Regions from separate parts of the Pseudomonas sp. GW456-E7 genome, predicted to be linked through region 1. Evidence: predicted binding sites of a transcription regulator. Region 1 holds the regulator's gene; each other region holds the start of a gene.
The links. Region 1 encodes sigma-54, which starts transcription at its own class of promoters, with help from an activator protein. Its sites were predicted from a motif close to ANTGGCATNNANNTTGCTNT; they were not measured.
Positions count from the first base shown of each region.

Region 2: a site for sigma-54 is predicted at 2,165-2,184, ahead of AC07YV_RS27610 (circularly permuted type 2 ATP-grasp protein). Genes of this name have one in related genera too.
Region 3: a site for sigma-54 is predicted at 4,328-4,347, ahead of AC07YV_RS01840 (flagellar basal body rod protein FlgF). Genes of this name have one in related genera too.
Region 4: a site for sigma-54 is predicted at 3,345-3,364, ahead of AC07YV_RS07805 (DNA translocase FtsK). Genes of this name have one in related genera too.

Region 1 is NZ_JBWKZB010000033.1:67,689-75,177, forward strand. It holds gene lptC (LPS export ABC transporter periplasmic protein LptC) at 1-426, shown strand, start outside; gene lptA (lipopolysaccharide transport periplasmic protein LptA) at 413-961, shown strand; gene lptB (LPS export ABC transporter ATP-binding protein) at 961-1,686, shown strand; gene AC07YV_RS20370 (RNA polymerase factor sigma-54) at 1,932-3,425, shown strand; gene hpf (ribosome hibernation-promoting factor, HPF/YfiA family) at 3,500-3,808, shown strand; gene ptsN (PTS IIA-like nitrogen regulatory protein PtsN) at 3,821-4,285, shown strand; gene rapZ (RNase adapter RapZ) at 4,288-5,145, shown strand; gene AC07YV_RS20390 (HPr family phosphocarrier protein) at 5,161-5,433, shown strand; gene AC07YV_RS20395 (ZIP family metal transporter) at 5,494-6,387, opposite strand; gene AC07YV_RS20400 (superoxide dismutase) at 6,419-7,030, opposite strand; gene AC07YV_RS20405 (DUF2753 family protein) at 7,033-7,461, opposite strand; gene AC07YV_RS20410 (class II fumarate hydratase) at 7,489-7,489, opposite strand, start outside.
Region 2 is NZ_JBWKZB010000067.1:14,480-21,968, reverse strand. It holds gene speE (polyamine aminopropyltransferase) at 1-812, shown strand, start outside; gene AC07YV_RS27620 (hypothetical protein) at 1,014-1,247, shown strand; gene AC07YV_RS27615 (ribonuclease E inhibitor RraB) at 1,458-1,802, shown strand; gene AC07YV_RS27610 (circularly permuted type 2 ATP-grasp protein) at 2,217-3,626, shown strand; gene AC07YV_RS27605 (alpha-E domain-containing protein) at 3,639-4,589, shown strand; gene AC07YV_RS27600 (transglutaminase family protein) at 4,586-5,395, shown strand; partial or broken gene AC07YV_RS27595 (c-type cytochrome) at 5,519-6,341, opposite strand; gene AC07YV_RS27590 (acetyl-CoA C-acetyltransferase) at 6,945-7,489, shown strand, end outside.
Region 3 is NZ_JBWKZB010000002.1:70,571-78,059, forward strand. It holds gene flgJ (flagellar assembly peptidoglycan hydrolase FlgJ) at 1-814, opposite strand, end outside; gene AC07YV_RS01825 (flagellar basal body P-ring protein FlgI) at 826-1,935, opposite strand; gene flgH (flagellar basal body L-ring protein FlgH) at 1,954-2,649, opposite strand; gene flgG (flagellar basal-body rod protein FlgG) at 2,702-3,487, opposite strand; gene AC07YV_RS01840 (flagellar basal body rod protein FlgF) at 3,533-4,273, opposite strand; gene AC07YV_RS01845 (sigma-54-dependent phenylalanine hydroxylase transcriptional regulator PhhR) at 4,538-6,100, opposite strand; gene phhA (phenylalanine 4-monooxygenase) at 6,509-7,294, shown strand; gene AC07YV_RS01855 (4a-hydroxytetrahydrobiopterin dehydratase) at 7,400-7,489, shown strand, end outside.
Region 4 is NZ_JBWKZB010000008.1:59,662-67,150, reverse strand. It holds gene lolA (outer membrane lipoprotein periplasmic chaperone LolA) at 20-643, opposite strand; gene AC07YV_RS07805 (DNA translocase FtsK) at 709-3,120, opposite strand; gene trxB (thioredoxin-disulfide reductase) at 3,415-4,374, shown strand; gene aat (leucyl/phenylalanyl-tRNA--protein transferase) at 4,437-5,117, shown strand; gene AC07YV_RS07790 (arginyltransferase) at 5,175-5,882, shown strand; gene infA (translation initiation factor IF-1) at 5,994-6,212, shown strand; gene clpA (ATP-dependent Clp protease ATP-binding subunit ClpA) at 6,451-7,489, opposite strand, start outside.

The DNA of each region.
Region 1 (7,489 bases):
ATCAACGCCCACAGCGTGCAGTACCTGCCGGACGGCAAGCTGCAATATGATCTGGTGTCCGACAAGGTCGAGCACCTGAAGGCGACCGAGGTGACACTGCTGACCAACCCCGACCTGAACGTGTTCCGCGGCACCGAATTCCCGTGGCACGTCCAGAGCCTGCGTGGCGAGGTCAACCCTGACGGCACGCAGGTCGAGCTGATCGATGATGTGCGCATCACGCGCTTCGACGAGAAAAACCGCAAGACCCTGATCACCAGCACCCGCATGACCGTGTTCCCGCAGCAGCAATATGCGCAGACCGAGCAAGACGTTAGAATCGACGGCGCTGGCGGTGTATCGACTGGCAAGGGAATGAAAGCGTATTTGAAAGAAAGCAGGATACACCTGCTATCGAACGTAAGAGGACAGTATGAGGCTCGTTAAAACCCTCCCGATTTTGCTCAGTCTGGGCGCAGCACTGGGAAGCGTGAGCGCCTGGGCTCTGCCGGAAGACCAACAGCAGCCTATCCGCATTCAGGCCGACGATGCCCAACTGGACGACAAGCAAGGTATTGCTACCTATAAGGGTGACGTGATCATCACCCAAGGCTCGATGAAGGTGACCGGCAACACCGTTACCATCACCCGCACCCCGACTGGCGACATTGACGTAGTGACCTCGGTGGGCAACCTGGCGTACTTCGAGCAATTGCAGACGGCTGGCGATACCAAGCCTGTTCAGGGTTGGGGCGTGACCATCCAGTATCACGCCACGCAAAATCGCGTCGTGTTGATCGACAAGGCCAAAGTTGTCGACAAGGACAACAACGTCACCCAAGGCGAGAAAATCGTCTACGACACCGAGAAGAAGCTGGCCAGCGCCGGGCGCGCCACCGGCAACAAGGTGACCGAGTCGCGTCCGCGCATCGACATGGTGATCCAGCCGAAGAAGAAAACCGACGAGAAAAAGGCCCAGTAATGGCAACTCTGAAAGCTCAGCATCTGGCCAAGAGCTACAAGAGCCGCCAGGTCGTGCGTGATGTCAGCCTGTCCATCGACAGCGGTCAGATCGTCGGCCTGCTTGGCCCGAACGGCGCCGGCAAGACCACCTGCTTCTACATGATCGTCGGCCTGGTGCAAGCCGACCAGGGCCGCGTCCTGATCGATGACCTGGACGTCAGCCACCAGCCGATGCACGGCCGTGCAAAAGCCGGTATCGGCTATTTGCCGCAAGAAGCATCGATCTTCCGCAAACTGTCGGTGGCCGACAACATCATGGCCATCCTCGAGACCCGCAAGGAGCTCGACAAGGCCGGTCGTCGCAAGGAACTGGAAAGCCTGCTGCAGGAATTCCACATCAGCCACATCCGCGACAACCTCGGCATGAGCCTGTCCGGTGGTGAGCGCCGCCGCGTGGAAATCGCCCGCGCCCTGGCCACCAACCCGAAGTTCATCCTCCTCGACGAACCTTTCGCCGGCGTGGACCCGATTTCGGTCGGCGACATCAAGCAGATCATTTACCACCTCAAGGCCAAAGGCATTGGCGTGCTGATCACGGACCACAACGTTCGTGAAACCCTGGATATCTGTGAAACCGCCTATATCGTCAATGACGGTCAGTTGATCGCCGAAGGTGATGCAGAGACCATCCTGGCCAATGACCTGGTGAAGGAAGTGTACCTGGGCCATGAGTTCCGCCTGTAAACGCTGAGCCGTGCCCAGGCAGCCGCCCGGGCACCCGTCTCGCGATTCATCGGTGCCTCATGCAAACCAGCGTGTTCATCCCCCAATACGGGCAGCACCGCAACACAAATTTATAGTTTTTTATTGTTACAGCGCTCTAGGCAAATCCTTCAGTTTCAGGCATATAATTTGCTTATGTTTGGCGCCCCGGCGCCCTGTAGTGGATGGCGCATGTGCGCCGGCGAATAAGGTGTTAAGCCCCTGCCATGAAACCATCGCTAGTCTTGAGAATGGGCCAGCAGCTGACGATGACACCTCAGCTGCAACAGGCCATCCGCCTGCTCCAATTGTCGACCCTGGACCTGCAACAGGAAATCCAGGAGGCCCTGGAGTCCAATCCGATGCTCGAACGCCAGGAAGAAGGCGACGACTTCGACAATTCCGACCCCTTGGCCGACAACGCCGAACAAAAGCCCAACACCGATATCCAGGAACCCTCCTACCAGGAAAGTGCCCCGACGGTTGATAACCTCGATGAGGGTGACTGGAACGAGCGCATCCCCAACGAACTCCCCGTCGACACCGCGTGGGAAGACGTTTACCAGACCAGCGCCAGCAGCCTGCCCAGCAATGACGATGACGAGTGGGACTTCACCACCCGCACCTCGGCCGGTGAAAGCCTGCAAAGCCACTTGCTGTGGCAACTGAACCTGGCCCCGATGTCCGACACCGATCGCCTGATCGCCGTGACCCTGATCGACTGCATCAACAATCAGGGCTATCTGGACGAAACCCTCGAGGAAATCCTCGAAGCCTTCGATCCGGAACTGGACATCGAACTGGACGAAATCGAAGCCGTCCTGCACCGCATCCAGCAATTCGAGCCGGCCGGCATAGGCGCACGCAACCTGGGCGAATGCCTGTTGCTGCAATTGCGTCAGTTGCCCGCCAAGACCCCTTGGCTGGCCGAAGCCAAGCGCCTTGTCACCGATTACATCGACCTGCTGGGCAGCCGCGACTACAGCCAGTTGATGCGCCGCATGAAGCTCAAGGAAGATGAGCTGCGCCAGGTCATAGAGCTGGTCCAGAGCCTCAACCCGCGCCCGGGCTCGCAGATCGAGTCCACCGAAGCCGAGTACGTCGTTCCTGACGTTATCGTACGCAAGGACAACGAGCGCTGGCTGGTGGAGCTGAATCAGGAGTCGGTGCCACGGCTGCGGGTCAACGCCCAGTACGCCGGCTTTGTGCGCCGCGCCGATACCAGCGCCGACAACACGTTCATGCGCAATCAGTTGCAGGAGGCCCGCTGGTTCATCAAGAGCCTGCAGAGCCGCAATGAAACCCTGATGAAGGTTGCCACCCAGATCGTGGAGCATCAGCGCGGGTTCCTCGAATATGGCGACGAAGCCATGAAGCCGCTGGTCCTGCATGACATCGCCGAAGCGGTCGGCATGCATGAGTCGACGATTTCACGGGTGACCACCCAGAAGTTCATGCACACCCCCCGGGGCATCTATGAACTGAAATACTTTTTCTCCAGTCACGTAAGCACCTCCGAAGGCGGCGAATGCTCGTCCACGGCGATCCGGGCGATCATCAAAAAACTGGTTGCCGCGGAAAATCAGAAAAAGCCGTTGAGTGACAGCAAGATCGCTGGTTTACTGGAGGCACAAGGCATTCAGGTGGCTCGCCGCACCGTCGCCAAGTACCGCGAATCCCTAGGGATCGCGCCTTCGAGCGAACGCAAGCGGTTGATGTAGAGCCACGCCACAGCGTTCCAGTGGTAGATCATCTGGTCTACCGCTTTATGCACTGGCAACGAAGGAGAAGCTGTATGCAAGTCAACATCAGTGGACACCAACTGGAAGTGACCGAACCTCTTCGCACCTACATCGGCGAAAAACTCGAACGATTGGAGCGACATTTCGACAAGATCACTAACGTGCAGGTCACGATGACCGTCGAGAAGCTGAAGCAGAAAATCGAAGCCACGCTGCATATTCCCGGGAATGAAGTGGTCGCCAATGCGGAACATACCGATATGTACGCTGCGATCGATGCACTCACCGACAAGCTGGATAAACAACTCAAAAAGCATAAGGAAAAGACCCAGAGCCTCCTTCAGGGCGCAACCGGTCGTTAACACTCCCAACCCATGATCCGACTTGAAAGTATCCTGACCCCCGGCCGTTCCCTCGTGAACGTGCCGGGCGGCAGTAAAAAGAAAGCCCTCGAACAAATTGCCAATCTGATCGCCCGCGAAGTGCCGGCTCTGGAGATGCAAGATGTCTTCGAGGCGCTGATTGCCCGTGAAAAACTCGGCTCCACCGGTTTTGGCAACGGCATCGCTATTCCACACTGCCGTCTCAAGGGTTGTGTATCGCCCATCAGTGCATTGATGCACCTGGACGCCCCTATCGATTTCGACGCCATCGACGGCGCGCCGGTTGACCTGCTGTTCGTTCTGCTGGTCCCGGAAGCCGCTACCGATGCGCACCTTGAGCTGCTGCGACAGATCGCCAGCATGCTCGACCGCAAGGACGTTCGCGAAAAACTGCGTAATGCCGCAAGCAACGAAGCCTTGTATCAGGTTGTCCTGGACGAGCAAAACGGTCAGTAATCATGCGCTTGATCATCGTCAGTGGCCGTTCCGGCTCGGGTAAAAGCACCGCCCTCAATGTTCTTGAGGACAACGGCTACTACTGCATCGACAATCTGCCTGCCGGCCTGCTGCCGGAACTGGCCGAACGAGCGTTGATTCATACCGAGCTGATGCAACCGCTGGTGGCCGTTTCCATTGACGCCCGCAACCTGCCCAGCCACCTGTCACGCTTCCCCGAACTGCTCGAAGAAGTCCGCAGCCGCCACATCCAGTGCGATGTCCTGTACCTGGACGCCGACGAAGAAACCTTGCTCAAGCGCTTCTCGGAAACCCGCCGACGCCACCCCCTGACCAACGCCAACCGCTCGCTGGCCGAAGCCATCAACGTTGAAAGCGTGCTGCTCGGGCCGATTGCCGACCTCGCCGACCTCAAGATCAACACCACCAGCCTGAACCTGTACCAGCTGCGCGACGCCATCAAACTGCGCCTGTTGAATCAGCCTGAGCCGGGGACTGCGTTCCTGGTGGAGTCCTTCGGGTTCAAGCGTGGCATGCCGGTGGACGCCGACCTGGTGTTCGATGTGCGTTGCCTGCCCAACCCTTACTGGAAACCGGAATTACGCGAGCAGTCCGGGCTCGATCAACCGGTTGCCGAATACCTGGCGGCACAGCCGGATGTCGAAGAGATGTTCCAGGACATTTCCACATACCTGTTAAAGTGGCTGCCTCGTTTTGCCGCCAGCAACCGCGCCTACGTCACCATTGCCATTGGCTGCACTGGCGGACATCACCGCTCCGTCTACCTGACCGAGCGTCTGGGGCAGGTGCTGCAAAAAACCCTGAAGAACGTCCAGGTTCGCCACCGCGACCTCAGCTAAAGGATTCACATCGCGATGCCTGCTCTGGAAATCGAAATCATCAACAAGCTGGGTCTGCATGCCCGGGCGTCTGCAAAATTCGTTGGGGTCGCGGGTCAGTTCCCGTGCCAGATCCGGGCCGGTCGAACACCAGAGTCCATGGTCGATGGCAAAAGCATCATGGCGATGATGATGCTGGCCGCCGGCAAAGGCACCACGATCCACTTGAGCACAGAAGGCGAGCAGGAACAGGAAGCCCTGGAAGCGCTGGTAGCGTTGATCAACAACTTCTTCGACGAAGGCGAATAAGGACAAGATCAAGATCAAAAGATCGCAGCCTTCGGCAGCTCCTACAGGGCTGCGATCTGTTCAGGCCAGCGCCGTATCCATCACCATCATCAAACAGAACCCCATCAGCAGCCCGAGGCTGGCAAGCTTGTCATGACCATTGCGGCGCGATTCGGGAATGACTTCGTGGGTCACCACCAGCAACATCGCCCCTGCCGCCAGTGCCAACCCCAAAGGCAGCAGCAGCTCGGCCAGGCTCACAAGCCAGGCACACAACAGCGCGAACACCGGCTCGACCAACCCTGATGCGGCACCGATCAGGAACGCCTTGACCCGGGACATCCCTGCCCCGGCCAGTACCAAGGCGATGACCAGCCCTTCCGGCACGTCCTGCAAGGCAATGCCCATGGCCAGGCTGTCGGCTTCAGGCATGCCGCCGCCGGCAGAAACACCGACCGCCATGCCTTCCGGGATGTTGTGGGCGATGATGGCAAACACGAACAACCAGATGCGCGGAGCAATGACCGGGCGCTCCAGGGTACCGACCAGCCTGTCCGGGCTGACGCCGGAGACCTTCCGATCCACCAGGAACAAGCCGAACGCACCGAGCATAATGCCGAAGCTGATCAGCCCACTGGACGCCCAAGGCGACAGTCCAAGCCCTTCGGCGGCAGAGATGCCCGGGACGATCAGCGAAAATGCCGTCGCCGCGAGCATCACGCCAGCGCCAAAGCCAAGCAAAGTATCGCTGAGCACCTGCGGCATGCGCCGAATCACCAACACCGGAACCGCACCCAGCGCGGTACCCAGGGCGCAGATCGCACCGCCCTGCAGTGCGCGCAGCAACCTCGGCTCAAGGTCGAGCCATGCCAATCCATGGGCAACCAATAGACTCATGCCCGCCAGCAGTAACAGCGATCCAAACGCGTAACGAAACATCCGTCCACTTCCGATCGCCAGTGTTTCAGTGCCCATATTCCAGCCCTGGATTGTTTTTACAGAAGACTTAAACCAGTGCGGCCTGATAGCGCGCAGCGACTTGCGGCCAATTGATCACGTTGTAGAACGCGCTGATGTATTCAGGACGGCGGTTCTGATAGCGCAGGTAATAGGCATGCTCCCAGACGTCGAGTCCCAGAATCGGCGTATTGCCGCTCATTAACGGGCTGTCCTGGTTACCGCTGCTTTCCACCACCAGAGTCTTTTGCGCAGTGACGCTGAGCCAGGCCCAGCCACTGCCGAAGCGGGTCAACGCCGCCTTGGTGAAGGCTTCCTTGAAACTGTCGAGTCCGCCCAATTGCTCGTCGATTGCCTTGGCCAGCGCGCCTTCGGGTTTCCCTCCGCCGCCGGGCGTCATGACCTCCCAGAACAACGAATGGTTGGCGTGGCCGCCTCCCTGATTGATCACCGCCGCGCGCAGTTTTTCCGGCAATTGCTGAACGGCAGACACCAGCTTCTCCACGGGCCACTCGGCATACTCGGTGCCCTCGACGGCCGCGTTGAGGTTGTTGATGTAGGTCTGGTGATGTTTGGTGTAGTGGATCTCCATGGTCTGCGCATCGATGTGCGGTTCCAGGGCGTCGTAGGCGTAGGGCAAGGCAGGCAAGCTAAAAGCCATGATCAATGGACTCCATGATGATGAGGCACAGGCGAAGCGGCATCGATGTGCAACAGTCGATGGGTACGCGGATATTCGCCGTGCTCACTGATGAAATTCAGCAGCTCGACGTAGGTCTTGCTGCTCTGGCGCAACGCGGCTTCACGCAATGTTTGTGGTAGTCGCGGGTCCTGCATGGTCTGCAACAGCCGTTGATGGATGGCACACAGGTATTCGGCGCTCTCCTCCGGCTGGTTCAGGCGCAAGTGCAGGTCCGCCAGGTTGTGATGGGAAATCACGCAAGCTGCCACCGCTTCGTCGGCATCCGCCCAGCGCTCGAACAGCACTTGGGCCAGGGCTAATGCCTGCAGATACGCCTCGCGGGCATCGACCAGTTCACCCTGCATGAAAAAGCGATTGGCTCTTTCGATCGTGCGTTTCCAGTGCTCCATGGTGCGCCTCCAAAGCGGCAGCGGGGCT
Region 2 (7,489 bases), on a different contig from region 1:
GCATGGAAAAACTGCTGCACGAAGTGCGCACCGAACACCAGCACCTGGTGATCTTCGAAAACCCGCGCATGGGCCGGGTGATGGCGCTGGACGGCGTGATCCAGACCACCGAAGCCGACGAATTCATCTACCACGAAATGCTGACCCACGTGCCGATCCTCGCCCATGGCAGCGCCAAGCGCGTGCTGATCATCGGCGGCGGCGACGGCGGCATGTTGCGTGAAGTGGCCAAGCACCGCAGTGTCGAGCACATCACCATGGTCGAGATCGACGGCACCGTGGTCGACATGTGCAAGGAGTTCCTGCCGAATCACTCCAAGGGTGCATTCGATGATCCACGCCTGAACCTGGTGATCGACGACGGCATGCGTTTCGTCGCCACCACCACTGAAAAGTTCGACGTGATCATTTCCGACTCCACTGACCCGATCGGGCCGGGCGAGGTGCTGTTCTCGGAGAACTTTTACCAGGCTTGCCACCGCTGCCTGAACGAAGGCGGCATCCTGGTGACCCAGAACGGCACGCCGTTCATGCAGATCGAAGAAGTGAAGACTACCGCTGGTCGCCTGCACAGCCTGTTCCCGGACTGGCACTTCTACCAGGCCGCCGTGCCGACCTACATCGGCGGCTCGATGACCTTCGCCTGGGGCGCGACCGATACCGCTTATCGCAAGTTGTCCCGCGAAACCCTGCAACAGCGTTTCACGGGCAGCGGTATCGTCACTCGCTACTACAATCCTGAAATCCACATCGGCGCGTTCGCCCTGCCGCAATACGTGTTGCAGGCCGTGAACAAGCCAAGCAACGACTGATTGGATGAAATGCAACACCTGTGGGAGCGGGCTTGCTCGCGAAAGCGGTGTATCAGTTAGCAATTCTGTCAACTGACACACCTTATTCGCGAGCAAGCCCGCTCCCACATTGAATTGCGGCAGAACAGGCGGAACAATTAGCCAGCTAACAAGGTCCAGATATGTGTAAGCCCATCCATGGGTTTTATCGAGGAGGCATCAATGCAAAAGTGGAAAATCACTTTCGTGGATGATCATGGCGAAACCGTCGACGAGGTCTTCGAGTGGGCCGAGCGCCCGGACAACGAGCGTGCCGCCAAGCTCATCAAGTCCCGGCTTCTTCCTGTCGCTGCCGAACTGGATCTGAACGATCTGGAAGGGCGGACCGCCGATGCGAGCGTCAAAGAGCTCAAGTCCCAGAACAGCATTCAAATCCTCGGCATTACTCCAATCTGAACGGCACCTGTCGCATTCACATCCAGGCCTTGGCAGAGGCTCTATCTTGAGGCTACTCTGCAAGCGAGATCAGCGAATGAATCGCTAAGGTCTGGTCTTGTCAGCTCCATGCTTGTTTCCCGCCGGCATATCGGTTGCCGTCGCTCGCGCTGTTCGGTTGCGGGTGAGGGAGTACGGAAAGTCTATCCATCGTTTTGAGGAGGACGTTTCATGAGCACAGCCTATCAAGAAGACATCAGCAGCAGCGTGTTGCGCCGCATGAAAGAAGGCGGTTTTGACTTTTCGCGGTTTCATCCCATCGAGTTCTACGCCATTTTCCCGGATGAGGAGCGGGCACGCAGGGCGGCAGGTCATTTCCACCGTGGTGAATCCCTGGATGCGCAAGTCAGTGTGCGCGACGATGGCGCCTGGGCGCTGGAGTTGTGCAAAGTCATGTATGCCACCTACGACGACATCGGCGACTTCGAACAGGGTTTCGAAGCGGTTGTCGAGCCGTTGGGAGGCATCATCGAAGGCTGGGGTGTGAAACAGGAGGTACGAGGGCGACTCGCATAAGCTTATGAACAGTGACAACCGGCATTGACGGCTGACCTTCGGGTTGGCCGTTTTCATTTATGGCCTGTAGGAGCTGCCGAAGGCTGCGATCTTTTGATTTTGATTCTCAACATTTCAACAAGGCAAAAAAAAGCCGCCTGAGCAGGCGGCTAAAAGGGAAGTTCAGTGTGCTTTTCAGCGAATGCCTGGATTATCCGCACCCGTTACCGGGCAGTGAAATCATCTCTGGCTATGCTGGTGATAGGCGATAACCACGCCTTGCAATGAAGCGGGGGCGATCAGATTGGAGCATTTGCCGCACAGGAATGGTGCGGTACTTGCGCATTGATTATCCAACTGATTGATATCAAAGCGTTTATGCCGCTGGCACGGGCCTTGCGAAGGTCTGGACGTCCGAGTGACAAGGAGTACGGCATGATCCGCACCTATTTTGATGAGATGTACGATGCCGGCGGCCAGGTCCGCCCGCATTATCGGGAGTTTGCCCGTTGGCTGGCCGAGACGCCTGACGAGCTTCTGGCACAACGGCGACGTGAGGCCGATCTGTTGTTTCATCGCGCCGGGATTACCTTCACGCTCTACGGGGACGAGCAGGGCACAGAGCGCCTGATTCCCTTCGACACCATCCCCCGCAGCATCCCCGCCAGTGAATGGCGGGTCGTCGAGCGCGGGTGCATCCAGCGGGTCAAGGCGCTGAACATGTTCCTCGCCGACCTGTATCACGAGCAACGCATCATCAAGGCCGGCATCATTCCGGCCGAGCAAGTGCTGGCCAACGAGCAGTACCAGTTGGCGATGCAGGGGCTGGACCTGCACCGCGATATCTACTCGCACATCTCCGGCGTCGACCTGGTGCGCGACGGCGACGGCACCTACTACGTGCTCGAAGACAATCTGCGCACACCGAGCGGCGTCAGCTACATGCTCGAAGACCGCAAGATGATGATGCGCCTGTTCCCCGAACTGTTCGCGGCGCAACGCATCGCGCCCATCGACCACTACCCGAACCTGTTGCTCGATACCCTGAAAAGCTCAAGCCCCATCGACAACCCCAGCGTGGTGGTGCTGACGCCGGGTCGCTTCAACAGCGCGTTCTTCGAGCATGCGTTTCTGGCGCGGGAAATGGGTGTGGAACTGGTGGAGGGCGCGGACCTGTTCGTGCGTGACGACAAGGTCTTCATGCGTACCACCGACGGGCCGAAAGCGGTCGACGTGATCTATCGTCGCCTCGACGACGCCTTCCTCGATCCGCTGGCCTTCAACCCGGAATCGATGCTCGGCGTGCCGGGGCTGCTGTCGTCGTACCGTTCCGGCAACGTGGTATTGGCCAATGCCATCGGCACGGGGGTGGCGGACGACAAATCGGTGTATCCGTTCGTGACCGACATGATCCGTTTCTACCTCGATGAAGAACCGATCCTGAAGAACGTGCCGACCTGGCAGTGCCGTAATCCGTCTGAACTTTCCCACGTGCTGGCCAATCTTCCAGAGCTGGTGGTCAAGGAAACCCAAGGCTCCGGCGGTTACGGAATGCTGGTGGGGCCGGCGGCGACGGCGGCGGAAATCGAAGCCTTCCGTGCGCGGATCATCGCCAAGCCCCATGCCTATATCGCACAACCGACACTGTCGCTGTCGACCTGTCCGACCTTTGTCGAAAACGGCATCGCGCCACGCCATATCGACTTGCGGCCGTTTGTCCTGTCGGGTCGTGAGACCCGGGTGGTGCCCGGCGGCTTGACCCGTGTCGCCCTGCGCGAAGGCTCCCTGGTGGTCAACTCTTCCCAGGGTGGCGGAACCAAGGACACCTGGGTGGTCGAGGATTAAAGGAAGCCTGCCATGTTAAGTAGAACTGCCTCGGATTTGTATTGGATGTCGCGTTACCTGGAGCGGGCGGAAAACCTCGCACGGATGCTCGACATCAGCTATTCGCTGTCGCTGATGCCGCAAGACGGCCGTGGCGACGGTTTGCACGAACTGGCCATGCCGCTGTTGATCACCGGCACCCTGGACGATTACCTGGAACGCCATGGCGAACTGCATGCCGAACGGCTGCTGCATTTCTTCGCCCTGGATGCGGCCAACCCGGCGAGCATCTACAGCTGTCTCGGTGCCGCGCGGGCCAGCGCCCATGCGGTGCGTGGGCGCATCACCGCCGACATGTGGGAAAACATCAACGCCACCTGGCTGGAAATTCGCGGCATCGCCGAACAGGGCCTCAGTCGCTACGGGATGAGCCGTTTCTGCGAGTGGATCAAGGAACGTTCCCACCTGTTTCGGGGCGCGTCCTACGGCACCATCATGCGTAACGATGCGTTTCGCTTCATTCGTCTGGGGACCTTCATCGAGCGAGCGGACAACACCTTGCGCCTGCTCGATGCCCGTTACGAAATGGCCGGCGACCAGGCCGAAGCGGTCAGCGATGGCACCGCTCACGCGTATTACCAGTGGAGCGCGTTGTTGCGGGCGTTGTCGTCGTTCGAGGCCTACACGGAAATCTACCGTGACGCCCCTGGCGCCCGGCATGTCGCCGAATTGCTGTTGCTGCGCGCCGATGTACCGCGCTCCCTGCGCGCCTGCACCGAAGAAATCGACCAGATCCTCGCGCAATTGCCGGGGGCCAACGGTCGTCCGGCACAGCGCCTGGCGGCAGAAATGGACGCACGCCTGCGCTACACCGGCATCCATGAAATTCTCGAAGAAGGCCTGCACGCCTGGCTGACCGAGTTCATCCCGCTGGTGCGCCAGTTGGGTAACGCGATTCACAGTTCTTATCTGGAGGCGGCATGAGACTTTCCATTAGCCACGAGACCACCTATCACTACGAAGACAAGGTGCGGGCGAGCATCCAGTACCTGCGGCTGACGCCCCACGACAGCGAGCGCCAGCACGTGCTCAGCTGGCAGCTCGACCTGCCGCGTCCGGTGCGGGCGCAACTCGATCCGTTCGGCAACATCCTGCATGTGCTGACCATGGATGAGCCCCACGAGGCGATCATCATCGGTGCCCGCGGCCAGGTCGATATCGATGAATGGCGTGAGGCTGAACACGAAAGCCAGTCGGCACTGCCGTTTCTGCGCTTCACCCGTTTGACTGAAGCCGATGCCGCCCTGCGGGCATTCGCCGAGAAGGAATGCAAGCAGCGTCGCGATCGCACGGCGTTGATCGATCTGATGCATGGCCTCAACCAGCATATGACCTACACGCCGGGTTCCACGGAAGTGGACACAAGCGCGGCCCAGGCCTTTGCCGGACGCTCCGGCGTGTGTCAGGACCATACCCATGCGTTTCTTGCCTGCACCCGCAGCCTGGGCATTCCTGCACGCTATGTGTCGGGCTATCTGTACAGCGAAAGCAGCGAACACCTGGCCAGCCACGCCTGGGCCGAAGCCTGGCTGGATGACGCCTGGTACAGCTTCGACGTGACCAACGAACTGGCCCGGCCGGAACGTCACCTGAAACTGGCGGTGGGCCTGGATTACCTGGATGCCTGCCCGGTACGCGGCATGCGCCGGGGCGGCGGGTGTGAGCAGATGCACGCGAAGGTGCTGGTCTCACCGACGCCAGCGCCGGTGATTTCGGTGCAGCAGCAATAACTAGAGGTCTGCAAAATCCTGTGGGAGCGAGCTTGCTCGCGATGGCGACCTTTCAGTCGATACTACCGTGACTGACACACCGCTATCGCGAGCAAGCTCGCTCCCACAGGGATCATGTCAGTGCTAGTGCTGAATCTTGCGCCCAACCATATGCTGCAAATACCCCACCAGCATCCCCAGGTCCCCATCCGGCAACACCTCGGCCGAGAACCCGGGCATCTTCGCCTGCGGCCACTGGCGCAAGCTCTGTGGATCGCGAATGTAGCGCTTGAGGAAGTCCGCGCCGAAGTACTCGGTCGGGCTGTATGGAATATTCAGGTCCGGCCCGAACTGCGCATCCCCGGCGCCATTGAGTCGATGGCACGCCAGGCAGTTCTTCTGGAACAACGCAAAACCCTTGTTCACCGGATCATCGGCCTTCAAGGACGGATCGGGCAGCAGGGCAGGGAAGCGCTCGGCCACGGGCGCCAGGCGCTTGATGCTCGCCACCTGGAACGGCCATTGCTCGGGGCTGATGTTGCCGGCCTGCGGATCGGTCCAGACCAGATAGAACGGTCCGGCACCCGGCTTGCCTTCCGATAGCGCCGGCCACGGTTTGGCCGGGTCTTCAATCGCCAGCCAGGCCCGTGCCCCTTGGGTATTGAGCAACGGCTCCGCGGCCATTTCGGCGGCAAAGCCATCCAGGGCCACGGCTTGCAGGTGGTCGTCAGGCTTGATGCCGGTCAGCAGGGCGGACAGAGGCACGGCGCGGTAGCTCATGTCCCGTTTGTAGGAAACGTCGTTGCTGATGGTGATGGTTTGCACCTGAGGATGCTTGAGCAATTCCTCCGTCTGCCAGGTGCGACTGTTCGCGCCCAGCTCCAGATTCAGCTGTGCGGCATAAAGGGGCGAGCCGATCAGCAGGGCCCCGAGCAGAATGAGCATTTTCAAAGTGATCGCCGTCCATGTCGTGGAAGTGCCATGAAGGGTGGCACAGCCACGCTGGCCCGGGTAGCGGGCCAGTCACATTTTGATAGTGGCAATTCAAAAACCGTGACGCCGTATCTTTTAGACGCGACTAGCCGATCACCTTGGTCAGGTTCGGCAATATCAACAACAGCGTGGTGGCAAAAAGGATGAGCCCGGCTTGACGTACTTTCGATTGTTTGAACATGGCTTGACCGCCTTTATTGTTATTTCCTGATGCCTGCCTGCATATCTCCATGATGGCAGCGCGTTGCACTTCCTGTAGTGACGAGCGCCTCGGCAAAACCCGACGACAACTTCGTACAAGTTCACCTTAGAGCCCGCGCAGCGCTTGGTTTAGATCCATTTCGTATGGTGTTGTCACGATTCGCTTTAAAAAAGGTATGAGGCCTATTGCCAGCTTCTTTGCCGCCCGTTGGCTAGACAGCTTGGTGTCCTGAATCGGTTAATCCGGTCGTTCATGACCGTCCGTCTGAGCGTGTGCGTCAACAACTGTGAGCGCTGCGGTCATTGAATCAAGCGCGGCTCGGGCCAAGAGTGGGCACTCTGCCTTTACTCTCCTGCACTGCGGTTCGAGGACGTCATGACCCAAGCATTGATTTTCGACGCATTACGCACGCCCCGTGGCAAAGGCAAGGCCGACGGCGCCTTGCACAGTGTCAAGCCGGTGAACCTGGTGGCCGGTTTACTCACCGCGCTGCAGCAGCGCACGGCGCTGGACACCAGCCAGGTCGATGACGTGGTGCTCGGCTGCGTGACACCGATTGGCGATCAAGGCTCTGACATCGCCAAGACCGCCGCCCAGGTGGCCGATTGGGATGTCAGTGTGGCGGGGGTACAAATCAACCGTTTCTGCGCTTCGGGGCTGGAGGCGGTCAACCTCGGCGCAATGAAAGTGCGTTCCGGCTTCGAGGATCTGGTGGTGGTCGGTGGTGTCGAGTCGATGTCCCGGGTGCCTATGGGCAGCGATGGCGGCGCCTGGGCGCTGGACCCGGCGACCAACCTGCACAGCCATTTCACGCCCCAAGGGGTGGGTGCCGACCTGATCGCCACCCTTGAAGGCTTCAGCCGTCAGGACGTCGATGCCTACGCCCTGCATTCCCAGCAGAAGGCAGCGCGGGCGCGGGC
Region 3 (7,489 bases), on a different contig from region 1:
TGTTGACGAACTGGTCGGCGGAACTGAAGGCTTTCTTCGGGGGCGCCAGCGGAATCTGCGCCATGGCGCGACCGTAGATCTGCATGCCGCCAGTGGAGGCCTGCTGTGCGTTCGCCAGCCAGTCGCCGTTGTACAGCGGCCCCGAACCGGTGCTCGTGGCGCGCTCCGGCAGCTGCGTGCGGTTGATCGTCGTTGCAGCGGTCGTCGCCGAAGGCACCAGCCCGGCCAACAGACGATCAGCCAGTTTCGGCGGCAATGCCAGGCGTCGCTGATTGATCAGCGCCATGTCATTGCGATGACCACCCTCACCCGCCTCCTGCGGCGCATGGACCGAGCGCGAAGCCCACAACGGACGCTGGCCATTGACCCGCGACAGCGGCCCATTGATTGCCACCGTACCGGCCGCCACCGGCGTTTGCACGGCGGCTTTCGCGGCCTCTTGCTTGGCCAGAGACGCTGCGGCGGCTTCACCCGGCGCCAGCGGTTTGTTCTTCGACATCTGGCGCATCAACACGTCAGCCAGGCCGATACCACCGCCCTCGCGGGACATGGAAACGGCCAGTTGCTGGTCGTACATTTCCTGATATTGCTTGGCCGCCGGGGTGTTCATCGGATTGTCCTGGCCCAGCGCGTCAGTGGCCGAACGCATGGACTTGAGCATTTCCCCGATGAACAGCGACTCGAACTCCTGCGCCACCTTGCGCAGGTTGCCGTCGCTGTTCTTGTCGCCGACCTTGAGCTGATTCAGACGATTGAGGTCCGAGTAGGAACCCGAATCGCTGCTGCTGACCAGACCGCTCTTGCGCATATCCACGATGGCCGTCCTCAGATTACGATCAGGTCGGCTTGCAGGGCGCCGGCCTGCTTCAGCGCTTCGAGGATGGCCATCAGGTCACCCGGTGCCGCGCCGACCTGATTCACCGCCCGCACGATCTCGTCGAGGGTGGTGCCAGGGCCGAACTTGAACATCGGCTTGGCTTCCTGCTGGGCATTGACCTGCGAACGCGGCACCACCGCCGTCGTGCCATTGGACAGAGGGCCGGGCTGGCTGACGATCGGGTCTTCGGTGATGGTCACGGTCAGGCTGCCATGGGTCACGGCGGCCGGGGAAACCTTGACGTTCTGGCCGATCACGATGGTGCCGGTACGGGAGTTGATGATGACTTTCGCCACCGCCTGGCCCGGATCGATCTCGAGGTTTTCCAGGATCGACAGGTAGTCGACCCGCTGGCTTGGATCGAGCGGCGCGGTGACGCGAATCGAACCGCCGTCGATGGCCTGGGCCACGCCAGGGCCGAGCATGTTGTTGATCTTGTCGACGATGCGCTTGGCCGTGGTGAAGTCGGAACGGTTGAGGTTCAGCGTCAGGCTGTTGCCCTGGTTGAAACCGCTCGGCACCGCGCGCTCCACCGATGCACCACCGGGGATGCGCCCGGCCGACGGAACGTTGACGGTGATCTTCGAGCCGTCGCGCCCTTCCGCATCGAAACCGCCGACCACCAGGTTGCCCTGGGCCACCGCATAGACGTTGCCGTCGATCCCCTTGAGCGGCGTCAGCAGCAAGGTGCCGCCGCGCAAGCTCTTGGAGTTGCCGATGGAGGAAACAGTGATGTCGACCTGCTGCCCCGGCTTGGCAAACGCCGGCAGATCGGCGCTGATCGACACGGCCGCCACGTTCTTCAACTGCACGTTGCCCGAACCCGGCGGCACCTTGATGCCGAACTGCGAGAGCATGTTGTTGAAGGTCTGCAGGGTGAACGGGGTCTGCGTCGTCTGGTCGCCGGTGCCGTTAAGCCCGACCACCAGGCCGTAGCCGATCAACTGGTTGGAACGCACGCCGGAAATACTGGCGATGTCCTTCAGGCGCTCGGCTTGAACGTTGAACGCTGCGGACATCAGGAACGCAGCCATCATGAGACTTCTGAAATTCAACATGCTCAACTGGAAAGCCACCTAGAAAGGGAACAGCGGGCTGAGGAAGAAACGGTCGAACCAGCCTGGCTGACTCGCATCGGCAAACGAACCGGTGCCCGAGTAGGTGATGCGTGCATCGGCGACACGGGTCGACGACACGGTGTTGTCGGTCGAGATGTCATCGGCGCGAACCAGGCCGGCGATCCGCACCAGCTCATCGCCGGTGTTGAGGGTCATCCACTTCTCGCCGCGCACCGCGATGATGCCGTTGGGCAACACATCGGCAACGGTCACGGTGATCGAACCGGTCAGGGTGTTGCCCTGCGCCGCCTTGCTGTCACCCTTGGTCGCGCGGTCACCTTCGTAGCTGGCACTCAGGCTCAGGTCGCCATCGCCGAACGGGTTGTTGGTGGTGGCGCTGCTGCCGAACAGCGAACTCAGGCCGATGTTGGCCTTGCTGTTCTTGCCGATTTGCGAGTTGGCGTTTTTGCTGGCCTGGGTCCTTTCGTTCAGGGTGATGGTGATGATGTCACCGACCCGGAACGCCTTGCGGTCGCTGTAGAGGTTCTGTTCGAAACCGGCCTGATAGATCGAGCCATTGTTCGCGGCCGCCGGCAACGGCGTACGCGGCAACACCGGAGCGTAGTAAGGGTCATTGGGCTTGGGCGTCGAAGGCACGCAACCTGCGAGCGCGGCGATCCCACTCAGTGCCAGAACAGATACATAGCGATTCATGACCCTACCTCACGGTGTTGCAGGCAGCCTCATGGCCGCCCCATAGACTTGATTACAGATTCTGCGTTACGAACGAGAGCATCTGGTCGGCGGTGGAGATCACCTTGGAGTTCATCTCGTAGGCGCGCTGGGTGGTGATCATGTTGACCATCTCCTCAACGGTGCTGACGTTGGACGTTTCCAGGGTGTTCTGCAGCGTGGTGCCGAAACCGTTCAGGCCCGGTGTGCCAACTTGCGGCGCGCCACTGGCGGCGGTTTCCAGGAACAGGTTGTTGCCCACTGCCTGCAGGCCGGCCGGGTTGATGAAGTCGGCGGTCTGCAGGTTGCCGATCACCTGGGCAGCCGGGTTGCCGGCAACGGTGATGGACACGGTGCCGTCGCGGCCGACGGTGAAGGTCTGCGCGTCGTTCGGAATGACAATCGCCGGCTCCAGGGCAAAGCCGCTGGCATTGACGATCTGGCCGTTGGAGTCCAGGTGGAAGGTACCGTCACGGGTGTAGGACGTGGTGCCGTCCGGTTGCAGGATCTGGAAGAAACCGCGACCGTCGATGGCCATGTCCAGTGGCTGCTCGGTGGTTTGCAGGCTGCCGGCGGTGAAGTTCTTCTGGGTGCCGACGATGCGCACACCGGTACCCAGTTGCAGACCCGACGGCAGTTCGCTGTCCTGGGTCGACTGGGCACCTGGCTGACGCTTGATCTGGTAGAGCAGGTCCTGGAACTCGGCGCGGTCACGTTTGAAACCCGTGGTCGACACGTTCGCCAGGTTGTTGGAAATGGTGGTCAGGTTGGTGTCCTGGGCGGACAGACCTGTTTTGGCAACCCATAGAGCCGGAAGCATTCGATTCTCCTCGTGCGCCTGTTTTACGGCGCGACGTTCTGGTGATTAGCTGATCTGCAAGACCCGAGCCATGGCCTGGTCATCGTCTTTGGCGGTGTTCATCATCTTGATGTGCAGCTCGAACTGCTTGGACAGGGCCAGTACCGAGGTCATCTCTTCCACGGCATTGACGTTGCTCGACTCGAGGAACCCGGACACCAGCTTGACGTCGGCATCGGCCTGCGCCGGTTTGCCATCCTTGGTGTGGATCGAACCATCCAGGCCCTTGGTCATGTTCTTCAGGTCCGGGTTGACCAGCTTGATGCGGTCCACTTCAGCCATCACCCGCGGACCTTCGCCCATCGCGCGGATGCTGATGGTGCCGTCCTCGCCGACTTCGATCTGCTGCTCCGGCGGCACGGCAATCGGCCCGCCATTGCCCATGACCGGCATGCCGTTGCCGGCACGCAGCACGCCCAGGGCGTCAACGTTCAGGCTGCCGGTGCGCACGTAGCTTTCACCGCCATCGGGATTCTGCACGGCAATCCAGCCGCCGCCTTGCACGGCAACGTCGAGGTCGCGGCCGGTTTCCACCAGTGAGCCCGGGGAGAAATCCGTGGCCGGGCGTTCGGACATGGCAAACGCACGCGCCGGAAAGCTGTCACCGAACACCGGCATCGAACGGGCCTGCTCCAGGTCTTTCTGGAAGCCGTTGGTGGAGATGTTCGCGAGGTTGTTGGCATGCGCCTTTTGCGCCAGTGCATTCTGGCTGGCGCCGGTCATTGCCACATAAAGGTACTTGTCCACACTCTTTCCTCTGCCTGCCGGACGTTTGCCGCCCACTGCTGTGTTGCTGAGCCATAAGCAATTTGCAGACCAACTTGTTTTTGGCGGCGCGAGGCCCGGCAAACAGGGGACTTTGAGGAATTAAGAGGGGATGGGGGATTTGTACCAGAGACGAAAAACCGGCGGTGTCATGCCGCTTCGCGGCAATGGATCAAAAGATCGCAGCCTGCGGCAGCTCCTACAGAGATCGATGTAGGAGCTGCCGCAGGCTGCGATCTTTTGATCTCAAGTGCTGCTGTCCTTGCCCACCTCATAATCGCGCAGCTTGTTGGCAATAGTGGTATGCGAAACCCCCAACCGCTTGCCCAGTTGCCGACTGCTCGGATGCTCGGAATACAGCCGCTCCAGCACAGCTTTTTCGAAACGCCCGACAATCTCGTCGAGCCCACCCTCCAGCGAAAAATCGCCAAGGGGCTGACGCACGCCATAATCCGGCAGGCGAATATGCTCGGCCTTGACCGTGCCGCCATCGCACAGGGAAACCGCCTGGAACAGCACGTTCTCCAGTTGCCGGACGTTGCCCGGCCAGTGGTAGTGGCTGAGCCGCTCCATGGCCGCCGGGGCGAGTTTCGGCAACGGGCATCCGATCTGCCGACTGGCCTGATCAAGGAAGTGCTCCACCAGCGGCGTCAAACCGTCGAGGCATTCGCGCAGCGGCGGGATGTGCAGGGACAACACATTCAAGCGGTGATAGAGGTCCTGGCGGAACTCGCCGCGCGCGCACAATTCGGACAGGTCGACCTGGGTCGCGCAGATCACTCGCACGTCGAGGTAGACCTCCTCGTCGCTGCCGACACGACGGAAGCAGCCGTCCTGCAAAAAGCGCAGCAATTTCACCTGCAAGCGCGGGCTCATTTCCCCGACGCCATCGAGAAACAGCGTACCGCCCGCCGTCAGCTCCAGCAGCCCGAGCTTGCCTTCGGCCCGTGCCCCTTCAAAGGCACCGGGGCCATAACCGAACAATTCCGTCTCGGCCATGGACTCCGGCAGCCCCGCGCAATTGAGCGCCATCAACGGCGACTGCCCACGCGGACTGGCCAGGTGGCAGGCCCGCGCCAGCAACTCTTTGCCGGTGCCGGTTTCGCCTTCTATCAATAGCGGCGCATCCAGCGGCGCCATGCGCCGCGCTTCGCGCACCACCGCGGCCATCACTTTCGAGCTCTGGAAGATGCTGTCGAAACCACGCAATTCCTGCTTGCGCACGTTGTAGATGCGCTCACCCACCCGGTCGGCGCGGTGCAGCGTCAGCACAGCACCGGCCATGGCCTCGCTGTCGTCATGCTCCGACTGCAAGGGCGCGATGTCGGCCAGGAACACGTCACCCTTGACCTTGACCCGCAGCCCGTTGATTCGCGACTTGTTGGCGCGCACCAGTTCCGGCAAATCGAAATCCTCGGCGTAGCGCGACAGGGGAATACCCGGCACCTCGTCGACCCGCACACCCAGCAACTGCGCCGCTGCCCGGTTGGCCGCGACGATGGAACCGCCCATGTCGATCGACAGCACCGGAAACTCCAGCGCACCGAGCAGGGCATTGAGTTCCATGTGCCGACGCTCGCTGGGCATCAGCCCTACACGCTTGACGCCGAAGACCCCGGCAATCGCTTCGAATTTCGGACGCAAGGCCTGGAACTGAATGTTGATCAGGTTCGGGCAATGCAGGTAGATGGCGTTGCCATGCTCACCCCCCACCTCGCCGCGGGCCACGTTGATCCCGTACTCCACCAGCAGGTTGAGAATGTCGCGCAGGATGCCGATGCGGTTCTGGCAGTGGACTTTGATACGCATGAAAAAGGCCTGAAAAAGCGATGATTGAGATTGTGACGCCTGGCGCGCAACCTGTGGGAGCGGGCTTGCTCGCGAAGGCATTCGCACAGCCAACTTTGATGTATCAGACAAACCGCTTTCGCGAGCAAGCCCGCTCCCACAGGGGGTATTGCGGTGCGCGCTCGATCGCATTTTTCTTTCGAGGCGCTCAGATAGTCGTCAAGATTATGTGACAGGCAAAGGGTTTTTCAAACCGGTAAATCTCAATAGCTGCGCGACCACGCACCATTCGTAACGAAAACTTTACGAATATCGGGGGATTTTCCTACGCTTGACGCCGATCACCTGCTGCAACAGTGCAATCCTTGGGGTATTTCTAGGTCCATAGCAGTACATAACAAGAACGAAATCCCCTAGCAGGAGAGCAGTATGAAGCAGACGCAATACGTGGCTCGCGAGCCCGATGCGCAAGGTTTTATCGACTACCCCGCCGAAGAACACGCGGTGTGGAACACGCTGATCACTCGCCAACTGAAAGTGATCGAAGGGCGTGCGTGCCAGGAGTACCTGGACGGTATCGAAAAACTCGGTCTGCCCCACGACCGCATTCCTCAACTCGGCGAAATCAACAAGGTCCTCGGTGAAACCACCGGCTGGCAGGTTGCCCGGGTTCCCGCACTGATTCCCTTCCAGACCTTTTTTGAATTGCTGGCCAGCAAACAGTTTCCGGTGGCGACTTTTATTCGTACCCGTGAAGAACTGGACTACCTGCAAGAGCCGGACATTTTCCACGAGATCTTCGGTCACTGCCCGCTGCTGACCAACCCCTGGTTCGCTGAATTCACCCACACCTACGGCAAGCTCGGCCTCAAGGCGTCCAAGGAAGAACGCGTATACCTGGCGCGCCTGTACTGGATGACCATCGAATTCGGCCTGGTCGATACCCCGCAAGGCCAGCGCATCTACGGCGGCGGCATCCTGTCCTCACCGAAAGAGACCGTCTACTGCCTGTCGAACGAGCCTGAACACCAAGCCTTCGACCCGCTGGAATGCATGCGCACGCCGTACCGCATCGACATCCTGCAACCCCTGTATTTCGTTCTGCCGAACCTCAAGCGCCTGTTCGACCTGGCCCACGAAGACATCATGGGCATGGTCAAGCAAGCGATGCAGATGGGTCTGCACACGCCGAAATTTCCCCCAAAGGCCGCGTGAACCGCGACTTTTGCTGACAAGTGAGTCTGTCAGTCACCGTCGCTTTGGTTTAGCGTGACGGCACTGTCGACCGATATAAAAACACTCGATTACAGGAAACACACCATGTCCACTTTGAACCAAGCCCATTGCGAAGCCTGCCGCGCCGACGCCCCACAAGTCAGCGACGAAGAACTGCCGATCCTGATCAAGCAG
Region 4 (7,489 bases), on a different contig from region 1:
GTTCCCACAGGCTGCGTGGTTATTCCTGGATCACGTCCGCCCCTTTAGGGATGTCGAACTTGAACTTGGACGCCGGGATCGGCTCGTTGGCCTTCACCCCGGTGAACAGGATATTGGTGCGCTGGCCGACACTGTCGATCAGCTGCATGTCGTTGACCAGACCATTGCGGAACGACAGGCGCAGGCTGTCGAACAGGGTGTCCTTGGTCTTCGGCTTCAAGGTGAAGTCAATCACGCCGCCGGCTTCCTTGGCGCTGATGTCGAAGCTCTGGCTGATCTTGGACACGTCACCGGACAGCAGCAAGGCTGGCGTCTGGGTCAGGCGCTGGTCGAGGTTCTTGATGGTGGCCTGTTCCAGGTCCGGGTCCCACAGGGTGACTTTCTTGCCATCGGAGATCATGGTCTGCTCGGCCGGCGCATCGGTATGCCAGTAGAACAGGCCCGGACGCTGCAGGGACATCTCGCCGGCGGTTTCCTGCAACTGGGTGCCGGTGCCATCAAGGGTCAGTTGCGAGAAACGCGCCGTCAGGGTCTGGGATTTTTCCAGCAGTTGGGTCAGGCGTGCCACGTCCTTGTCATCGGCGTTAGCCTGGAGCGTGGTCAAAGCCAGTACCGGCAGCAACAGCATGCGGATCAGACGCATGGGAGTCCTCATAACATTCGTGGGAGTGCGAGCGGCGCCAAAGGGCGCCACCCTTTCTATTCGGGTCAGTCGCGCACCGGGCCCGGGGCCAGGACTTCACGCGAACCGTTGGTGTTCATGGACGTCACGACCCCGGCCATTTCCATGGCTTCGATCATGCGCGCGGCGCGGTTGTAGCCGATCTTCAGCTTGCGCTGAACCGCGGAAATGGAGGCGCGACGGCTTTCCAGCACGAACTGGACCGCTTCGTCGTACAACGCGTCGGCCTCGGGATCGTCACCGTCACCGCCCCCGCTGCTGCCTTCGAAGCCACTGCCCGCCTCTTCGACGCCATTGAGGATGTCGTCGTTGTATTCCGGCGCGCCCCGCAGCTTCCAGGCCTCCACCACGCGGTGAACCTCATCGTCGGACACGAAGGCACCGTGAACACGAATCGGCAGACTGGTGCCCGGTGGCATGTACAGCATGTCACCGTGGCCCAGCAGTTGTTCGGCACCGCCCTGGTCGATGATGGTCCGCGAGTCGATCTTGCTCGATACCTGGAACGCCATGCGGGTCGGGATGTTGGCCTTGATCAGACCGGTGATCACATCCACCGACGGACGCTGGGTCGCAAGGATCAAGTGGATACCGGCCGCACGCGCCTTCTGGGCGATACGGGCGATCAGCTCTTCAACCTTCTTGCCGACGATCATCATCATGTCGGCGAATTCGTCGACCACCACCACGATGGTCGGCAGCTTTTGCAGGAGCGGCGCTTCGTCGTGGATGCTTTCGCGCTTGTACAGCGGATCGCTCAACGGCTCGCCGGCGTCCTGGGCTTCCTTGACCTTGGCGTTGAAGCCCGACAGGTTGCGCACGCCCATCTTGGCCATCAGCTTGTAGCGTCGTTCCATCTCGGCAACGCTCCAGCGCAGGGCGTTGGCGGCGTCCTTCATGTCGGTGACCACCGGGCACAGCAGGTGCGGAATGCCCTCGTAGATCGACAGTTCCAGCATTTTCGGGTCGATCATGATCAGCTTGGCGTCTTCCGGGCCGGACTTGAACAGGATCGACAGGATCATCGCGTTCACGCCCACCGACTTACCGGAACCGGTGGTACCGGCCACCAGCAGGTGCGGCATCTTCGCCAGGTCGGTGATGACCGGTTTGCCGCCGATGTCGTGGCCCAGGGCCAGGGTGACCGGGGATTTGAAGTTGTCGTACTCGGGGGTCGACAACACCTCGGAGAAACGCACGATCTGCCGGTCTTCGTTGGGAATCTCGATACCGACCGTGGTCTTGCCCGGAATCACTTCCACCACGCGCACGCTGGTCACGGCCAGGGAACGGGCCAGGTCCTTGGCCAGGTTGGCGATGCGGCTGACCTTGACGCCGGCGGCGGGCTGAATTTCGTAACGGGTAATCACCGGGCCCGGGTGGATCGAGTCCACGTTCACTTCGACGCCGAACTCCTTGAGCTTGATTTCCAGCAGGTGGCCGACCGCTGCCAGGGATTCGGGCGAGTAATTGAGCTGTTTCTTTTCCGCGGGATCGAGAATCGAGATCGGCGGCAAGGTGCCTTCCACGGCGCTGTCGACGAACAGTGGCGCCTGTTTCTCTTTTTCGACGCGTTTGCTCGGCGCGGCCGGTTTTGGCGGCGCGGGTGCAATCACCGGCGGCACCTGCTTCTCACGCTCGGACATGTGCTTGCTCAGGGCCTGCTCACGCTCGATCAACCGCTCCTTGACCTTGGCCTGCTCGCGCTTGTCGGTGACAGTCGGCGCAACCACTTCATCCATACGGTCATCGACTTCACGCAGCTGGGCGACCAGCTGTTTGCGTTCGGTACGGGCCGCCCACCAGCGATTGGCCGCGCCCTGGAAGAGTTCGAACAGGTCGAGGGTGATCTTGCCGGTGATGTCCATCACCTTGAACCACGACAGGTCGGTAAACACCGTCAGACCGAACAGGAACAACGCGATGAACAGCAGCGTACTGCCCTGGATATTCAGGGCGTTCCTCGCCAGTTCGCCGAGGCTTTCCCCCAGCGCACCGCCCGCACCGGCCGGCAGACCGGTCGCGGCATGGAAATGGATATGGGCCAGCGCGGCCCCCGACAGCACCAGGAACACCAGGCCGATCAGGCGCCAGGAGAACAGCCAGCCGCTCCACTGCCAGGGTTCGTGACGCTGGCGGAAGATCTGGTACGCCTTGACCGCCAGCAACAACGGGAAGATGTAGGCGAAGTAACCCAGCACCATGAACAGGATATCGGCGCTGTAGGAGCCCGCGGGCCCGCCGAAATTCTGCACGTCGTCGATCTTGCTGTTATGGCTCCAGCCCGGATCATCCTTGCCATAGGTCAGCAAGGCCATCATCAGGAACAGGCACAGTGCACCGATGGCGATCAGCGCACCTTCCTTGAGTCGGTAGTGCAAGTGCTGGCGCCAGAGCGGAACGACGGCTGGTTTAGGTGCTGCGGTGGATTTCTTCAAAACGCTTCTTTTCCTGCGCCAATGGCGCGTCCATCTGTTGAAAGTCTAAAAAACTGCCCAATCCAGGCAGGTAAAAAAGTTAACACACGTAACCGGGACTACTTTTAACACTGCGCCCCGGTTTTTATAAACACGGTGCGCACTGAATATATGTAACACGCAGGGCATTGTACGGGTTTGTACGCACGACGCCATGCTTGAGACCCTTGGGTGTAGCATAGTCAACAGCACATGACATGCTATTCAATTTGAGCATGCATTGTCTTTTGTGACAAAGGCTTATGAGGTGTTTTTATGAGCGAAGCGAAGCATTCCCGCCTGATTGTCCTGGGCTCCGGTCCCGCCGGTTACAGCGCAGCCGTTTATGCCGCCCGCGCCAACCTCAAGCCCGTTGTCATTACCGGCATACAGGCAGGTGGCCAGCTCACCACCACCGTCGAAGTCGATAACTGGCCAGGCGACGTCGAAGGCCTGACCGGACCCGTGCTGATGGAGCGCATGCAAAAACACGCCGAGCGCTTTGCCACCGAGATCGTTTACGACCACATCCATACCGCCAAGTTGCAACAACGGCCATTCGAGTTGATCGGCGATGGCGGCACCTACACCTGCGACGCCCTGATCATTGCCACCGGCGCCTCCGCGCAATACCTGGGCCTGCCGTCGGAGGAAGCATTCGCCGGCAAAGGGGTGTCGGCGTGCGCGACCTGTGACGGGTTCTTCTATCGCAACCAGGTGGTCGCGGTGGTCGGCGGTGGCAACACGGCGGTCGAGGAGGCCTTGTACCTGTCGAACATCGCCAGGGAAGTGCACCTGATCCATCGACGCGACAAACTGCGCTCGGAGAAAATCCTCCAGGACAAACTCTTCGAAAAAGCCGCCAACGGCAATATCCGCCTGCATTGGAACCAGAATCTGGACGAAGTGCTCGGCGATGCCAGTGGCGTGACCGGTGCCCGTCTGCGGGACAGTCAAACGGGTGAAACCACAGAGCTGGCGCTGGCCGGGGTGTTTATCGCCATCGGCCACAAACCCAACACCGACCTGTTCATCGGGCAACTGGAAATGCGCGACGGGTATCTGCTGGTCAAGGGCGGCAGCGAAGGCGATGCTACCGCCACGGCGATTGCAGGCGTGTTTGCCGCTGGCGACGTGGCCGATCATGTTTATCGCCAGGCCGTTACATCGGCCGGGGCCGGTTGCATGGCGGCGCTTGACGCCGAAAAATACCTCGACGACATTCCTGCCGTTTGAAGGCAAACTTTATGGCGGGCCAACGCCCGCCACTGCCCTCCCCTTCTGCAAGCCCGGATGCCATGCTGACTTGGTTACAACGCAACACCTTGCATTTCCCACCGCTGGAAAAGGCCATGCGCGACCCCAACGGGCTGCTGGCTGCCGGTGGTGACCTGTCCGCCGATCGGCTGATCTCGGCTTATCGCCACGGCTGCTTCCCTTGGTTTTCCGAAGGCCAGCCGATTCTCTGGTGGTCGCCGGACCCGCGTACGGTTCTGCTTCCCGACGAATTGCACGTCTCACGCAGCCTGAACAAACTGCTGCGCCAGCAACGCTATCAAGTGACCTTCGACCAGGACTTCGCCGCCGTCATTCGCGCCTGTGCGGCGCCCCGGGATTACGCCGACGGCACCTGGATCACCGAAGCGATGCAAGAGGCCTACATCGAACTGCACAGGCGGGGTCACGCGCACTCGGTGGAAGTGTGGGACGGGGACGAACTGGTCGGCGGCCTGTATGGCCTGGCGATGGGTCGGTTGTTTTTTGGCGAGTCCATGTTCAGCCGCGCTGACAACGCCTCGAAATTCGGCTTTGCCACCCTGGTCCGGCATCTGAAAGACTCAGGATTTGTACTGATCGACTGCCAGATGCCCACCGATCACCTGCATAGTTTGGGAGCCCGGGCGATTCCTCGCCGCGAGTTTGCCAGCTATCTGGCCGGATATCTGGACCAACCCAACCATGCCACCTGGGTTTGCTGAGCGACATTTGCGCGCGTGGCTTACACTTATTCAAAAGCATTATCCCGAGGGTTGATCATGACCGAGTTGGCGCGTTTGAAGTTCTATGCCACTCAGCCGCACTCTTGCAGTTATCTGCCCGATGAGCAGGCCACAACCCTGTTCCTCGACCCTAGCCAGCCCATGGATGTGCATGTCTATGCAGACCTGTCGGAGATGGGGTTTCGTCGCAGTGGCGATCATCTCTACCGGCCGCATTGCCAGAATTGCAATGCCTGCGTTCCGGCGCGCATTCCCGTGGGACAGTTCACGCCCAACCGGCAACAGAAACGCATCTTCAAGCGCAACGCGGACTTGCAGGTGCGTCCGGCCAAGCCCCGCTTCAACGAAGAGTACTTCGAGCTTTACCAGCGCTACATCGAACAGCGTCACGCCGATGGCGACATGTATCCGCCAAGTCGCGACCAGTTTTCGACCTTCCTGGTGCGGGACCTGCCGTTTTCACGGTTTTATGAGTTCCGCCTGAACGGCCAGCTGCTGGCCGTCGCCGTCACCGATTTACTGCCGAACGGTCTTTCGGCTGTCTACACCTTCTACGAACCATCCGAAGAGCGTCGCAGCCTTGGGCGCTATGCAATCCTGTGGCAAATCGCCGAGGCCAGGCGACTGGGGCTAGAGGCGGTCTACCTCGGCTACTGGATCAAAAACTGCAAAAAAATGAATTACAAGACTCAATATCGCCCTATTGAGTTGCTGATTAATCAGCGCTGGGTGGTTCTAAACTAGAGCCGGCCCTAAACCCCTTGGCTTAAACCCCACTTTTCGGGCACAATGCACGCCGCTTTTGCCTGGCGCAGTTGCACCGGGCCATTCATTGGACACCGAGGGCTTTACTGCATGTCGAAAGAAGACAGCTTCGAAATGGAAGGCACTGTCGTCGACACCCTGCCCAACACCATGTTTCGTGTGGAGTTGGAAAATGGGCACGTCGTAACCGCGCACATCTCCGGCAAGATGCGCAAGAACTACATCCGTATTCTTACCGGCGACAAAGTGCGCGTAGAGCTGACTCCCTATGACTTGAGCAAAGGGCGCATCACTTACCGCGCCCGCTAATCAGGTCAATACAAGACGCCCGGCTTATGCCGGGCGTTTTTGTTTGTGCGGGATTTGACCCACTCTTGAATTCCTGACGCTGATCCTCTGTAGGAGCTGCCGAAGGCTGCGATCTTTTGATCTTTAAAAACAAAATCAAAAGATCGCAGCCTTCGGCAGCTCCTACAGGGGGGGGGATTCGTGTTCAGATAACAAAAAGGCGCCTTTCGGCGCCTTTTTGCTTTGTTGCGGTTTAACGTCAGGCCATCTCGGCCGTGGTCTCGAACTCGAAGGTCAGCTCGCCATCCTTGATGTCGATGTGCACCACACCGCCATGCTCGGCCAGTTCGCCAAAAAGAATCTCCTCCGCCAGTGGACGCTTGATCTTGTCCTGGATCAGGCGCGCCATTGGACGAGCACCCATCGCCGCGTCGTAGCCACCTTCGGCGAGCCAGCTGCGGGCCGCATCGGTGACTTCCAGCAACACTCGCTTGTCTTCCAGCTGCGCCTGAAGCTCGGTAAGGAACTTGTCCACCACGCTCTTGATGACCTCATGGCTGAGGCGACCAAACTGGATAATGGTGTCCAGACGGTTGCGGAATTCCGGCGTGAAGCTCTTCTTGATCACTTCCATCGCATCGGACGAGTGGTCCTGGAAGGTGAAACCGATCGAAGCACGAGCGGCTGTCTCGGCACCGGCGTTGGTCGTCATGATGACGATCACGTTACGGAAATCCGCCTTGCGCCCGTTGTTATCGGTCAAGGTACCGTGGTCCATGACCTGCAACAGCAGGTTGAAGACTTCCGGATGCGCTTTCTCGATTTCATCGAGCAACAGCACGCAGTGTGGCTGCTTGGTGATGGCCTCGGTCAGCAGACCGCCCTGGTCGAACCCGACATAACCCGGAGGCGCACCGATCAGACGCGATACGGTATGGCGCTCCATGTACTCGGACATATCGAAACGAATCAGCTCGACACCCAGCGCCTTGGCCAACTGACGCGCCGCTTCGGTTTTACCGACACCGGTAGGCCCTGCGAACAGGAACGAACCGACAGGCTTGTCAGGGGACTTGAGGCCGGCACGGGACAACTTGATCGCGGTGGCCAGCGAGTCGATCGCGGCATCCTGACCAAACACGGTCAACTTCAGGTCACGCTCGAGGTTACGCAGCAATTCCTTATCGGAGCTGGTGACGTGCTTTGGCGGAATCCGCGCGATTTTCGCGACGATGTCTTCGACCTGAGGCACTTCGATGCGTTTAACACGCATCTCGACCGGTTGCAGGCGCTGGTAG